DNA from 2 places in the Sanguibacter keddieii DSM 10542 genome. Region 2 is predicted to be linked to the other one. Evidence: predicted binding sites of a transcription regulator. Region 2 holds the regulator's gene; the other holds the start of a gene.

Region 1 (7,658 bases), 170 kb from region 2:
TCGGGGTTGACCCCGTTGACCCGCACGCCGTGCTCGCCGAGCTCGGCCGCGAGCAGCCGCACCTGGTGCGCCTGGTCGGCCTTGGTGGCCGAGTAGGCGATGTTGTTCGGCCCGGCGAAGAGCGAGTTCTTCGACGCGATGTAGACGATGTCGCCGCCCATCTTCTGGGCGATCATCGCGCGTGCCGCCTCGCGGGCGACGAGGAACGACCCCTTGGCCATGACGTCGTGCTGGAGGTCCCAGTCCTTGGCCGTGGTGTCGAGCAGCGGCTTGGAGATCGACAGGCCGGCGTTGTTGACCACGAGGTCGACCCCGCCGAAGGCCAGGGCGGCCTCGTCGACGAGTGCGGCGACGTCGTCCTCGCTCGTCACGTCGGCGCGGACCGCGACGGCCACGTCGGGCCCGCCGAGCTGGTCGGCGACCTCCTGCGCGCCCTCGAGGTTGAGGTCCGCGATGACGACGCACGCCCCCTCGGCGGCGAGGCGCTCGGCGATGGCCCGGCCGATGCCGGAGCCGGCTCCGGTGACGAGCGCGACGCGGGTGGCGAGCGGCTTGGGCGCGGGCATGCGCTGGAGCTTGGCCTCCTCGAGCGCCCAGTACTCGATGCGGAACTTCTCGGCCTCGTCGATCGGTGCGTAGGTGCTGATCGCCTCGGCGCCGCGCATCACGTTGATGGCGTTGACGTAGAACTCGCCCGCGACGCGCGCGGTCTGCTTGTTCTTGCCGAAGGAGAACATGCCGACGCCCGGGACCAGGACGATCGCCGGGTCTGCGCCGCGGATCGCCGGGGAGTCCGGGGTCGCGTTCCGGTCGTAGTAGCCCTGGTAGTCGTCCCGGTAGGAGGCGTGCAGCTCCACGAGCCGCGCCGAGATCTCCTCGACGGACGCGGAGGCCGGCAGGTCGACGACGAGCGGCTTGACCTTGGTCCGGAGGAAGTGGTCGGGGCAGCTGGTCCCGAGCGCCGCGAGCTCGGCGAGATGCTCGCGCGAGAGCAGGTCGAGGACCACGTCGGAGTCCGTGACGTGCCCGACCTGCGGTGCGTCGGTCGACGCGAGCCCGCGGATCACCGGGGCCAGCCTCGCGGCCTTGGTGCGGCGCTCGGCCGGGTCGAGGGCCTCGTACCCGGGGACGACCGCACCGAAGGGGTGCTTCCCCTCGGCGGCGAGCCGCTCGGTGCGCTCGGCGATGAAGGCCTCGGCCGTCGCGACGATCTCGAGGCTGCGCGCCTCGGCCTCGTCGCTCGTCTCGCCCCAGGCGGTGATGCCGTGCCCGCCGAGGACGCAGCCGATGGCCTGCGGGTTGGCGTCCTTGACGGCCGCGATGTCGAGGCCGAGCTGGAACCCGGGGCGGCGCCACGGGACCCACACCACGCGGTCGCCGAAGCACTCGGCCGTGAGGGCCTCGCCGTCGGCGGCGGTCGCCAGGGCGATGCCGGAGTCGGGGTGCAGGTGGTCGACGTGCGGGGCGTCCACGAGACCGTGCATCGCGGTGTCGATCGACGGTGCCGCGCCGCCCTTGCCGTGCAGGCAGTAGTCGAAGGCCGCGACCATCTCGTCCTCGCGCTCCACGCCGGGGTACACCCCGGTGAGCGCGCGCAGGCGGTCGAGGCGCAGCACCGCGAGGTTCTTCTCGGTGAGCGTGCCGAGGTCGCCGCCGGATCCCTTGACCCAGAGCAGCTCGACCGGCTCGCCCGTGACCGGGTCCGTCTCGGTGCCCTTGGCGGAGGTGTTGCCGCCGGCGTAGTTGGTGGTCCGCGGGTCGGCGCCCAGGCGGTTGGATCGCGCGACGAGGTCGGCCGCTGGCGTGGTGGTGCTCGAGGTGGTCGTCATGTCAGGCTCCCCATCCGGCCTGCGTGCCGCCGACACGCTCGGCGACGATCTTCTCGGCGTAGCCCGACGCGGCGTAGGCGGCGAGCGGGTCCGGGTGCAGGCCCTGCTCCTCGCGGAGACCGGCGAGCAGCGGACGGACGTCGGTGTTGTAGGCGTCCATGAGCGCGCCGTTCGCGCCGAGCACGTCACCGGACTGCTGCGCGGTGTCGAGGGCGGCGGCGTCGACGAGGAGCGCCTTGGCGGTGGCCTCCTGGACGTTCATCACCGAGCGGATCTGCGCGGGGATCTTGGGCTCGATGTTGTGGCACTGGTCGAGCATGAAGTTGACGCCCGAGTCGGGCGCGAGCGCACCCGCCTGGACGATCTCGTGCATGATCCGGAACAGCTGGAACGGGTCGGCGGCACCGACCATGAGGTCGTCGTCGGCGTAGAAGCGCGAGTTGAAGTCGAAGGCGCCGAGGCGTCCCTGGCGCAGCAGCTGGGCGACGATGAACTCGATGTTGGTGCCCGGGGCGTGGTGCCCGGTGTCGAGGACGACGACGGCCTGCGGGCCGAGGGCGAGGCAGTGCAGCAGCGCGGTGCCCCAGTCGGGGATGTCGGTGGCGTAGAAGGACGGCTCGAAGAACTTGTACTCCACGACCAGCCGGTGCTGGGGGTCGAGGGCCGCGTAGATCTCCGCGAGACCGTCGGCGAGGCGGTCCTGACGGGCGCGGAGGTTGTCCTGGCCCGGGTAGTTGAGGCCGTCGGGCAGCCAGAGCTTGAGGTCGGTCGAGCCGGTGGCGCGCATGACGTCGATGCACTGGAGGTGGTGCTCGACGGCCTTCTTGCGGACGACGGGGTCGGGGTGCGTGAGCGACCCGAGCATGTAGGCGTCGTCCTGGAAGAGGTTCGAGTTGATGGCACCGATCTCGACGCCGAGGTCCTTCGCGTGCGCGGAGAGCTTCTCGTAGTCGTCGGTGAGGTCCCACGGGATGTGCAGGGAGACGCGCGGCGCCGTCGCCGTGTATCGATTCACCTGTGCAGCGTCCGCGATCTTCTCGAAGGGGTCACGTGGGACACCCTCCTGCGCGAACACCTTGAACCGGGTCCCGGAGTTGCCGAAGGCCCAGGAGGGCAGCTCTATGGTCTGCGCGAGCAGCGCGGTGCGCGCGTCGGCGCTCAGTTCAGCGTGTGACATCTGGCTCTCCACCTCGTTGTGAATCGTTTCAAGAGAACTGTACGGACGTCCCGCCTCGCCCGTCAACACCGGGAGGACGACGGCGAGCGGCACCCCGACCCGCCACCAGGGCCCTCAGCGCGTCGGGAGACCGGCGTCCGCGAGCTGCGCCTCGAGGTGGAACACCTGGTCGAGGCGCACCATGCCCTCGTCGGGGGCGGTCTCGTCAGACACGAAGAACTGCCCCATCTCGGCCTGCCAGCGGGCGTTCACCGCGGTCCGCCCCATCGCCGCCTGGACCTGCTCGTAGTCGTCGACGTCGACGAACCCCACAAGGAGACCCTCGGGCGACAGGAACAGGTGGTAGTCGCGCCACCCGCAGTCGCGCAGGGCCTCGAGCATCTCGGGCCACACGGCGGCATGATGCGCGCGGTACTCGTCGAGCCGGGCGGGGTCGACCTGGGACACGAAGCACACTCTGGCCACGACGGACCTCCTCGTCCTCGGTAGCGATGCGCTACATTCTTGTGAATCGGTTCACTGCGATGCCGAGGACGCTACGTCCCACGTTCTCGGCGGGTCAAGCGCCGTAGGATCCAAGGGCACCGGGGCCCGACGACGCGCCCCGACGCCCACCCATCGAAAGGCCAGACACGGTGACCACGCCCACTGCGCGCAAGCGGAGCTCCATCAGCGACGTCGCGCGAGCCGCCGGCGTCTCGGTCGGGACCGTCTCGAACGTCCTCAACCGGCCCGACCGCGTCTCCCCCACGACCCGCGAGCGCGTCGAGGCCGCCATCGGCGAGCTGCACTTCGTGCCCAACGGCTCGGCCCGTCAGCTGCGTGCGGGGACCATCACGACGGTCGGCGCGATCGTCCTGGACATCGGCAACCCGTTCTTCACCGAGGTGGCCCGCGGCATCGAGGACCGCCTCGCCGAGGACGACTTCACGCTCATGCTGGCGAGCTCGGACGAGGACCCGGACCGTGAGGCCCGCTACCTCAAGCTGTTCGAGGAGCACGGCGTGCACGGGGTCCTCGTCGTCCCCTCGACGGACGACATCGAGCCGCTGCTCGAGCTGCGCGCCCGAGGAGTCAACGTGGTGCTGCTCGACGCGACCTCCCCCGTCCCCGACATCTCGTCCGCCGCGGTCAACGACGTCGTCGGCGGGCAGCTCGCCGGGAACCACCTCGTCGCGGAGGGACACACGCACATCGCCTTCGTCAACGGCGCGCACAGCATCCGGCAGTGCGGCGACCGCCACGCCGGCCTGCTCCGCGCGCTCGACGCCGCCGGCCTCGACCCGGCGACGCACCTCACCGAGATCACCGCCTCCGCCCTCAACGCCGACGGCGGCGAGGCCGCGATGCGCCACCTGCTCGCCACGACCACGGCCGGCGTCGACCGGCCGACCGCCGTGTTCTGCGTCAACGACCTCGTGGCGCTCGGAGTCCAGCGCACGCTGCGCGCCGAGGGCATCGCGATGCCCGGCGAGATGGCCGTGGTCGGGTACGACGACGTGAACTTCGCCGGCGAGCTCGCCACCCCGCTCACCTCGGTCCGCCAGCCCACCCACCAGCTCGGGTACCGGGCCGCCGACCTGCTGCTGTCCCAGCACACGCAGGGCGACCGGTTCCGGCACGAGCAGGTGCAGTTCCAGCCCGAGCTGATCGTCCGCGCGTCGAGCCACGCCGGCTGACACCTGACCACCTCACACCACCACGCACTACCTGACGGAGCGAACGACGATGTCTGACTCTGCACTCCCCGCCTCGGCGACCCCTGCGCACGGAGGCCCGCCCGGCACCACGACGACGGCGGAGCGCGCCGCGTGGGAGCCGATCGGGCACGACCGCCCGGTCCGCGCCGCGATCATCGGCACCGGCGCCGTGGCCCACCTCCACGCGCAGGCCCTCGCCCTCGACCCGCTGGCCGAGCTCGTCGCGTGCTCCAACCGCAACGCCGAGCGGCGCGAGGCCTTCGCGGACCGGTACGCGGTCCCGGGGCGCTACGAGACCCTCGAGGAGCTGCTCGCGGCCGAGACCGTCGACGTCGTGCACCTGTGCACCCCGCCGGACCTGCACCGCGAGCAGACGCTCCAGGCGGTCGCGGCCGGCGTGCACGTGGTGTGCGAGAAGCCCCCGGCACTGTCCCTCGCCGAGCTCGACGACATGCAGGAGGCCTGCGACGAGGCCGGCCTGGCCTTCGCCATCATCTTCCAGCAGCGCACCGGCACCGGGGCGGCGCACGTCCGGGACCTCCTGCGGTCAGGCGCGCTCGGCCGGCCGCTCATCGCCCAGTGCGAGACGCTCTGGTACCGCGGGACCGACTACTACGCCGTCGACTGGCGCGGCCGCTGGGACACCGAGGGCGGAGGGACGACGCTCGGGCACGGGATCCACCAGATGGACCTGCTCGCGCACCTGCTCGGGGACTGGCAGGAGATCAGCGCCCAGACGTGGCGCCTCGACCGCGAGACCGACATGGAGGACGCGTCGACCGCGACCATCCTGTTCCGCAACGGCGTCGTCGCGACCGCGGTGTCCTCGACGCTATGCCCGCGCGAGACCAGCCACGTGCGGGTCGACTGCGAGCGCGCGACCATCGAGGTCGAGCACCTCTACGGGCACGCGACCGAGAACTGGCGGATCACCCCGGCGCCGGTCGTGCCGGCAGAGGAGGCGGCCGGGTGGGCGTTCCCCGAGGAGGACGAGCCCAGCGGGCACATCCCCCTGATCCGCGAGACCTTCCGCGCGCTGCGCGAGGGGACCGTGCTGCCCGACGTCGCGTCGTCGGCCCGTCGTCCCCTCGAGATCGTCACGGCGATCTACGCCTCCGCCGACGCCGGCGGACGACGCATCACCGCCGCCGAGCTCCGCGAGACCGGCGTGCTGTCCCGCGGCCTCGAGAGCACCGTGCGCGACCCGCGCGCCGAGCTGGGGCTGACCGTCGCGGCCGGCTGACGGGCAGGCGAGAGGGGCTGGGAGGTGGTTCGGGGGTCCCGCGCGACCGTGTACCGGGCGGTCCGACGGGTGCGGTTCCCGGCCGAGACCGGTGACCGTCAGCCCTGAGCGCGCGCCACGTCGTCCTGCGGCTCGACGTCCCCCTCGAGAGCACCCTCGACGTCGGCCTTGCCGGCGAGGGGGATGTGCGGGAGGAACAGGGCGACGACGCTCCCGGCGAGGAACATCGGGACGAGGAAGGCGAAGAGCGGGATGAGGGCGTCGGTGTAGGCGTCGACCACCCCGGACTGGACCGCGTCGGGCAGGGACCGGACGATCGCAGGGGTCAGGCTCGTGGCACCGGGCAGGTCGAGGCCCTCGGTCCCGCTGAGCACGTCGGCCAGACCTGAGGTGAGGCGCGAGGCGAACACCGTGCCGAGGATCGCGGTCCCGAGGGTCACGCCGATCTCGCGGAAGAAGTTGTTCGACGACGTCGCGGTCCCGATCTCGCGCGGCGGCACCGCGTTCTGCACGGTGAGCACGAGCAGCTGGAAGAACAGCCCGATGCCCAGGCCCATGAGGGCGAGGATCCCGCACACCGACCACAGCCCGGTCTGGTCGCTGACGCGCGAGAGCAGCAGCATCGCGGCAGCGGCGATCACGGTCCCGACGACCGGGTACACCCGGTAGCGTCCCGTCTTGCTCACCATCGCGCCGGAGAACAGCGACCCGGCGAGCATGCCGACGGTCATCGGGATGAGCAGCAGGCCGGACTCGGTCGCGTTGACGCCGTAGGCCATCTGCAGGAAGGTCGGCATGTAGGCCAGAGCCCCGAACATGCCCGCCCCGACGAAGAGGCCGAGGGTGGTCGCGACCACGAAGGTCCGGTTGCGGAACAGCGCCAGCGGGATGATCGGCTCCGCGGCGCGGTGCTCGACGACGAGGAACGCCGCGGTCGCGAGGACACCGACCGCGCCGAGCCCGAGGATGGTCGGCGACGACCACGCGTACTCGGTCCCGCCCCAGGTGCACACGAGCACGATGCCGGTGACCGCGACGGCCATGGTGGCGATGCCGAGGTAGTCGATGCGCGCGGTCGACGTGCGCCTGGGCAGGTGGATCATGGTGGCGGCCACGGCGAAGGCCGCGACGCCGAGCGGCAGGTTGACCCAGAAGATCCAGCGCCAGTCGACGGAGTCGGTGAGCCAGCCGCCGAGCAGCGGGCCGGCGACGGACGCGACGCCGAACACCGCACCCATGGGCGCCATGTACTTGGCGCGCTCCCGGGCGGGCACGAGGTCGGCGAGGATCGCCTGCGAGGTGATCATGAGGCCCGCACCACCGAGGCCCTGGAGGGCGCGGAAGCCGATGAGCTGGACCATGTCCTGCGCGACGCCGCAGAGCGCCGATCCGAGCAGGAACACCGCGATCGCGAAGAGGAAGAGCTTCTTGCGCCCGACGAGGTCGCCGACCTTGCCGTAGACCGGCATGGCGATGGTCATGGCGAGCACGTAGGCCGTCACGACCCAGGCCATGTGGTTGACGCCGTCGAGCTCGCCGACGACGGTCGGCAGGGCGGTGCCGACGATGGTCTGGTCGAGGGCGGCGAGGAACATGACGAGCAGCAGGCTCGCGTAGATCCAGCCGATGCGGGGTGCGGCCTCGGCGCGCGGCGCCTCGGTCACGGGGGTCTTCTCGGTGCTCACTGGGGCTCTCTCGGTCTGGAGATG
Region 2 (7,658 bases):
GCGACCCTGGCGGTCGAGCACCACGGTGGTGGGGACAGCGCGCACGGGGACGACCTTCTGCAGGGAGGCCACGACCGAGCCGTCGGTGTCGGCGATCGAGGGCCAGGTGATGTCGTGCTCGCGCTCGAAGGCGAGCGCGGCGCCGGCGTCGTCGACGCCGTTGATCCCGATGAACCGCACGCCGTCGTCGGCGCGGTCGGTCGCGACGGTCAGCAGGTCGGGCGCCTCGGCCCGGCAGGGCGGGCAGGCCGCGTACCAGGTGTTGAGCACGACGACCTCGCCGTCGCCCGGGTCCGAGGAGACGTCGTTGCCCTCGAAGTCGACGCCGACCAGGTCGACGACGTCGCCGCGCTCGTCGAGGGACCAGGTCCGCAGGCTGCCGTCGCCCGACTGGTAGCCCTGGCCCTGGACGTCGTCCGGGTTCGTGTTGCCCGAGTCCGAGGCGCACCCGGAGAGCACGAGGGCTGCTGATGCGACGAGGGAGGCGGCAGCGAGGCCGCGGCGTCTGCGCCGGCCGGGCTCGGTGGACGGGGACGTCGGGCGAGGGCGGGAGAGAGCAGGGTGCACGCGCCCACTATCCCCGATGTCACTGAGAGATGTCTGAGAAACCGGCCGTCAGCGGTGTGAGATGAGTGTGAGACCGACGACCGGCTGCTCGGACGAGCACGTGGCTCAGGCGCCCGAGACGCCTGACGCGCCGGGGAGGAGGTCGCCTGCCGGCTCGGTGTAGTGCAGGCCGACGAGGCGGTCGCCGTCGAAGCGCAGCGAGGTCACCGAGGCGAGCGAGCACTGGCGCTTGCGGGGGTCGTGCCAGAGGCGCTTGTTCTCGAAGGCCTGACGGGCGATCCAGATGGGCAGCTGGTGGCTGACGAGCACGGCCTCGTGGCCCTCGGCCTGCTGGCGCGCGGTCTCGACCGCGGCGTGCATGCGCTGCACCTGCTCCTTGTAGGCCTCCCCCCACGACGGGCGGAAGGGGTTGATGAGGTGCGGCCAGTGCTCGGGGTGCCGCAGGGAGCCGTCGCCGACGCCGAAGGTCTTGCCCTCGAAGTAGTTGCCCGCCTCGATGAGGCGCTCGTCGGTCCCGAGCTCGAGCCCGAGGCCGGCGGCGATGGGGGTCGCGGTCTCCTGCGCGCGCTGGAGCGGCGACGCGGTGACCACGGTGATGTCGAAGTCGCCCGCGGAGAAGTGGTCGGCGACCCGCTGGGCCATCTGGTGCCCCAGCTCGGAGAGGTGGTAGCCCGGGATCCGTCCGTAGAGGATCTTGTCCGGGTTGAAGACTTCGCCGTGTCGCATGAGGTGCACTGTGGTGGTGGCCATGGGCCCATCCTCCCAAACTTCTCGCGACGGCGGGGCACCGTCGGCTCGTCCGGCCTCGGCGCCCGTCGACCCGGGCGCCTCAGCTGCCGTCGGAGTCCCGGCAGGCGTCGGCGACGAGGGCCATGGCCTGACCGAGGGTGCGCAGCTGCTCCGGGGTGAGGACGTCGACCATGTGCCGCCGCACGGACCGCACGTGGTGCGGGGCCGCCTCGGCGAGGGTCTGCATCCCGGCGTCCGTCAGCAGGCAGTCGACGCCCCGGCCGTCGACGACGCAGGCCTGCCGCCGCACGAGACCGCGGTCCTCGAGGCGCCGCACGGTGTGGGTGACGCGGCTGCGCGAGTGCGCGAGGCTGTCGGCGAGGGCCGACATCCGCAGGGTCCGCTGCTCGCTCTCGGAGAGCCTCACGAGCACCTCGTACTCGTGGAGCGAGAGGTCGGACTCGGCGTCGAGGTCGCGGTTGAGCGCCTCGGTCAGCCGGGCGCTGCCCTCGAGGAAGGACCTCCAGCTGCTCTGCTGCTCCTCGTCGAGCCAGGGCGTCGGTGCGGTGTCGCTGCTCATCTCTCACGTCTCTCGAGGGTCCCCGCGCTGGTGGTGGGCGCCGGCGTCGGTCGTGCTGTGCGTCACCTGGACCTTATCTGCCCCGACGCGCGCTGTCGGGACAGAGGGGAAAAGATCGGACGAGGGAGGGGCTTGCGCTCTCGCAGAACTTAGTAGAAGATTCAAGTATTGAAGGTGAGAGAGAACCTCCCGCCGTCCACTCGCCCGTCTGGGTCGGGCCCCGCCCGCCCAGGCACAGAACTGCCAAGGAGCTCCCATCATGACCGCACTCCCCAACGGCCTCGTCGCCGGCACGTACAACGCCGACCCCAGCCACAGCACCGCTGCGTTCGTGGTCCGCCACGCCGGCATCTCCAAGGTCCGCGGCACCCTGGGCCTCAACTCCGCCGTGATCACCATCGGCGAGGACGTCGAGAGCTCCTCCGTCGTCGCCGAGCTCGACGCGACCGCCGTGAGCACCGGCTCGCCCGACCGCGACGCGCACCTCACCGGCCCGGACTTCTGGGACGCCGAGAAGAACCCCACCTGGACCTTCACCTCGACCTCCGTCTCCTCCGACGGCGACGACTTCACCGTCACCGGTGACCTCACCATCAACGGCGTGACCAAGTCGGTCGAGCTCGAGACCGAGTTCGACGGCGCAGCCGTGGACGCGTACGGCAACCCCCGCGCGGGCTTCGAGGCCAAGACCGAGATCTCCCGCAAGGAGTTCGGCCTGACCTGGAACGTCGCCCTCGAGGCCGGCGGCGTGCTCGTCAGCGACAAGGTCAAGATCTCGCTCGACATCTCGGCCATCAAGGCCTGATCCGCTCGGCAGCCGCGCGCCCCGCGCGACCGGCTGCCGCCGCCCCGTACCGAGCGTCCCCCGGCGTCCGGTCCTGAGCGCACCTGAGGCCCGTCTGCCAGCGGCAGACGGGCCTCAGGCGTCTGCGGGACCCGGGTCGTCCGCTACACCTGCGGGCGACCGGACCGCTCGCGCGAGTGGAAGGCGAGGATCTGCAGCTCGCTGCCGAGGTCGACCGACCGCAGCTCGACGCCCTCCGGCACGTGCAGCGCACGCGGGGCGAAGTTGAGGATCTCGCGGACACCCGCCCCGACCACCACGTCGCACACCCGCTGCGCCTGGTCCCCGGGGGTCGCGATGACCACGATGGCCACCTCGAGGTCGCGCACGACCTCCGCGAGGCGCGCGACGTCCTCGACCACCACCCCCGCCACCTCGGTCCCCACGAGCGCAGGGCTCGCGTCGAGCAGCGCCACGACGGTGAAGCCGCGCGCACCGAAGCCCGAGTAGTTGGCGAGGGCGTGCCCGAGGTTGCCGGCCCCGACGATCGCCACCGGCAGCTCGACGACGAGCCCGAGCGCCGTCTGGACCCGCTCGCGCAGCGTGTCGACGTCGTACCCGACGCCGCGGCGGCCGTGCGACCCCAGGTGGCTCAGGTCCTTGCGGAGCTGCGCAGGCCCGACGCCGGCCAGCTCGGCCAGCTGCTGCGACGAGGCGCTCGTCACGCCGTGGGAGGACAGCTCGGTGAGCACCCGCAGGTACCCGGGCAGCCGCTCGACGCTCGCCTGGGGCATGCTCCGGCGGATCTCGACGACGTCGTCGAGCCCCGGCACGGCGGGTCGGGGCTCAGGCTGCGGCGCGGTCATCCCCCCAGGGTAGGTCCGCGGACGGCAGCAGGCCGTGGCGCTCTCGACAGGCAGACCGCCGCGGAGGTCCGTACCGTGACGCCGTGCCCCCCGACGACCTCACCGCCCGCATCAAGACCAGCCGCACCGGCCTCTTCACCGGTCGCGTGCTGCGCCTGTGGACGCTGCACCCTCGGTGGTCCATGGCCCTCAAGGCCTCGGTCGCCGCCGCGATCGCCTGGTACGTCGGCGTCCTCGCCCCGGAGCCGCTCTCGGACTACCCCTACTACGCGCCGCTCGGCGCCGTGATCGCGACCTCCACGACCGTGGCCCGGTCCCTGCGCGAGACGAGCCAGACCGTCGCCGCGATCCTCCTCGGCGTCGTCGTCGCCCGGCTCGCCGACGCCTTCCTCCCCCCTGCCGCACCGTCCATCGCCCTGGTGGTCGGGATCGCCACCGTCGCAGCCGGCTGGAGGTTCTTCGGCGAGATGGGCGCGTACGTCACCACGACGGCACTGTTCGTCCTCGTCATCGGCAGCGCCAACCCCGAGGCCTTCGTCGGGGCGTACGCGGGCCTGGTCACCGCGGGTGCCCTCGTCGGGATCGCCGTCAACCTCGCGTTCCCGCCCCTGCCGCTGACCCCGTCGGACGCAGCGCTCGACGGCCTGCGCGACACCCTCGCCGACCAGCTCGACGCGCTCGCCGACGGGCTGCGCGGCGACCGCCCCCCGACGCCGGGCGAGTGGGACGAACGCCGGTTCGCGCTCGGCCCCGTCCTCGAGAAGTCACGCGCCGCCGTCGCGTACGCGGCCGAGGCCAGCCGGGGCAACTGGCACGCGCGCCGCTACAGCGCGTGGTCCGTCGCGCAGGCCCAGCGGTCCAAGATGCTCGAGAGCCACGCCACGCTCGTCGACCACCTCACGGACCTGCTCACCGAGACCGAGACCCGCGACGTGCGAGACCCCGCGCTCGGCCCGGACCTGCGCCCGCCCGCCGCAGACGCCCTCGCGGAGTACGCGGAGGCGCTGCGGGCGCTCGAGGCCTCGACCGACGCGACCCTGCCCGACCCGCCCACGGCTCTCCGGGAGGCCGTCGACCGGCTGCGCCGCGAGGTGCGGGAGCAGCGGTCTCGCCGAGAGGGCGACCTCCTCGCCGCCGGCGCGCTCGTCCTCGCCCTCGACCGCGCGGTGCGCGCCGTGAGCGTGGACGCCGAGTCCGAGGCTGCGGCCGAGAAGCAGAGCGAGGCGACCGACGCGGACCGCACGGGTGACGAGCAGGACTGATCGTCGGTCGACGACCTGGTGGGGGGTCAGCGCGGCAGGAGTCAGCGCGGCGCAGTGGTCAAGGCCCGGCGGAGCCTCGCCTCGTCCACACGCCAGAAGGCCTGCTGCACGCCGTCGACCTCGACGACCGGCACGTGCTCGCCGTACTCCGCCCGGAGCGCGGCCGAGGTGTCGACGTCGACCGTGGTCCAGGGAGCACCGAGGTCCTCGCACACCCGGGCCACCACCTCGAGGGCGTCGTCGCACAGGTGGCAGTCCTGGCGGGTGAAGACCACCACGCGTCGCTGAGCATTCACGGGACCAACACTAGGCCCCGGGCCCGGCGACGCCCTCCGCGCACCTCTCCCCACCTGCCGCGCGGCGCGAGCCTGGTTAGAGTGGGAGCCGTGCGCATCGACAGGACAGACCCGGAGTCGGGCGAGGTGGTGGCCGAGGTCGCGCTGGCCAAGGCGGCCGCAGACCACGTGCCCACCCACCACGACGACGACGTCGCGGCCGAGGCTCCTGGCGAGAAGGCCCCCGAGGACGACGCCCGTCCGGTGGCCGCGTTCTTCGACGTCGACAACACGATCATCCGCGGGGCCAGCTCGTTCTACCTCGCCCGGGCGCTGTGGCAGCGCGGGTTCTTCCGCAAGCGCGACATCGTCAACTTCGCCTTCCAGCAGGCCCGCTACCTCGCCTTCGGCGAGACCACCCAGCAGATCGACGAGGTCCGCTCCCGCGCGCTGTTCCTCATGACGGGCCACTCGGTCGCCGAGGTCGTGGCGATCGGCGAGGAGGTCTACGACCAGGTCTTGTCGCAGAAGATCTTCCCGGGTACCCAGAAGCTGCTCGACGCGCACCAGGCTGCCGGGCACCAGGTGTGGCTCGTCACGGCGACGCCCGTCGAGATCGGCGAGCTCATCGCCCGCAGGCTCGGTGCGACCGGGGCGCTCGGCACCGTCGCCGGGCACGAGAACGGCTTCTACACCGGCAGCCTCGTCGGCGACATGATGCACGGGCAGGCGAAGGCGAACGCCGTGCAGAAGCTCGCCGTCGAGCTCGACCTCGACCTCGACGCCTCCTCCGCCTACGGCGACTCGATGAACGACGTCCCCCTGCTGTCCACGGTCGGCAACCCCTGCGCGATCAACCCGGACCCCCGGCTGCGCAAGCACTCGAAAACCATCGGCTGGCCCATCCGGGAGTTCCGCGGCAAGCGCCGCGCCGCCAAGCGCGGCATGAAGACCGCCAGCTGGGCGGGCCTCGCCTGGGCCGCCGGCCTCGTGGTCCGCTCCGTGACGCGCTCGGTCCGCGGGCGCCTCGGCCGCTGACCCGACGCCCCTCGGGAACACCTGCGGCCGGCCCCGGAGCACCGGGACCGGCCGTGATCCTCCACCCGGGCGACCTCAGGCCACTCAGGCCAGGCGGACCATGGTCCACGAGACCGGCGGGAGCTCGACGGTGAGCACACCGTCGTCCACCGTGGCGGTGCTGTTGTCCTGCGGCAGCACCGAGGTCTCGTCGTCGGCGGTCGCGGACCAGGTGTGGTCCGGGTTCGCCAGGGTGAGGGCCTCCACCACGTCGACGCCCTGGCCGTCGGCCTCGCGTCGCAGCGCGCGCAGGTCCACGGTGACCGTGGTCGTCTCGGTCGTCGACCGGTTCACAGTGAAGAGCGAGACCGCACCGGTCTCGGGGTCGCGGGTGGCGACCGCGTCGGCGACGGGGACCTCGCCGAACCGCGCGGTCTCGTAGGTCGGCGCGTCGATGCCGACCTGAAGGACGTCGCCGACGGCGTGCTGGGAGGCCTGGGCGAAGGGGTGGAAGGTGGTCTGGCGCCACGACCGGCCGCCCGGCTCGGTCATGATCGGCGCGATGACGTTGACCAGCTGGGCGAGCGAGGCGGCGTGCACGCGGTCGGTGTTGCGCAGCAGCGAGATGAGCAGGTTCCCCACCACCACGGCGTCGGCCACGTTGTACCGGTCCTCGAGCAGGACGGGGGCGACCGGCCAGTCGTCGCCCGTGGGCGGCACCGACTCGGCGCGCTTCTGGTACCAGACGTTCCACTCGTCGAAGGAGATGTTGATGCGCTTGGTGTGCTTGCCGGCGGCACGGACGTAGTCGGCTGCGGCGGTCACGGACTCGATGAAGTGGTCCATGTCGACCGACGACGCGAGGAAGGACCCGAGGTCGTCGTCCTCCTCGAAGTAGTACGCGTGGGCCGAGATGTAGTCGACGTGCTCGTAGGACTCCTCGAGCACGGTGGCCTCCCACGCGCCGAAGGTCTCCATCGCCGACGACGACGAGCCGCAGACCACGAGCTCGATGCTCGGGTCGACCATGCGCATGGCCCGGGCCGTCTCGGTCGCGAGGCGGGCGTACTCCTCGGCGGTCTTGTGGCCGATCTGCCACGGACCGTCCATCTCGTTGCCGAGGCACCACATCTTCACGCGGTAGGGCTCCTCGTGACCGTTGGCGCGGCGCAGGTCGGAGAAGTGCGTCCCGCCGGGCACGTTGCAGTACTCGAGCAGGTCGAGGGCCTCCTGGATGCCGCGCGTCCCGAGGTTCACCGCCATCATCGGCTCGACGCCGGTCTTGCGCGCCCACTGCATGAACTCGTCGACACCCACGAGGTTGGGGTCGCTCGAGTGCCAGGCGAGGTCGAGGCGGGTGGGGCGCTGGTCCTTCGGGCCGATGCCGTCCTCCCAGCGGTACCCCGACACGAAGTTCCCGCCCGGGTAGCGCACCGTCGAGACGCCGAGCTCTCGGGTCAGCTCGACGACGTCGCCGCGGAACCCGTTCTCGTCGGCGCTCTCGTGCTCGGGGTCGTGGATCCCCGTGTAGACGCAGCGACCGAGGTGCTCGACGAAGGACCCGAAGGTCCGACGACG

The links. Region 2 encodes Rex, which represses fermentation and respiration genes when NADH is low (regulators of the CRP and FNR family bind a similar motif). Its sites were predicted from a motif close to CTTGTGAANNNNTTCACAAG; they were not measured.
Region 1: rhaI (L-rhamnose isomerase) is a predicted target of Rex. The motif match lies at 3,022-3,041, and genes of this name have one in related genera.

Annotation. Positions count from the first base shown of each region.
Region 1 covers NC_013521.1:650,927-658,584, reverse strand. Annotated here, with positions in the region: gene SKED_RS02840 (bifunctional rhamnulose-1-phosphate aldolase/short-chain dehydrogenase) at 1-1,829, opposite strand, end outside; gene rhaI (L-rhamnose isomerase) at 1,831-3,006, opposite strand; gene SKED_RS02830 (L-rhamnose mutarotase) at 3,121-3,462, opposite strand; gene SKED_RS02825 (LacI family DNA-binding transcriptional regulator) at 3,642-4,685, shown strand; gene SKED_RS02820 (Gfo/Idh/MocA family protein) at 4,735-5,949, shown strand; gene SKED_RS02815 (MDR family MFS transporter) at 6,048-7,634, opposite strand.
Region 2 covers NC_013521.1:816,910-824,567, reverse strand. Annotated here, with positions in the region: gene SKED_RS03510 (TlpA family protein disulfide reductase) at 1-459, opposite strand, end outside; gene SKED_RS03505 (histidine phosphatase family protein) at 673-1,317, opposite strand; gene SKED_RS03500 (MarR family winged helix-turn-helix transcriptional regulator) at 1,397-1,876, opposite strand; gene SKED_RS03495 (YceI family protein) at 2,136-2,681, shown strand; gene SKED_RS03490 (redox-sensing transcriptional repressor Rex) at 2,825-3,526, opposite strand; gene SKED_RS03485 (FUSC family protein) at 3,610-4,788, shown strand; gene SKED_RS03480 (glutaredoxin family protein) at 4,830-5,084, opposite strand; gene SKED_RS03475 (HAD family hydrolase) at 5,166-6,101, shown strand; gene arfA (arabinosylfuranosidase ArfA) at 6,186-7,658, opposite strand, start outside.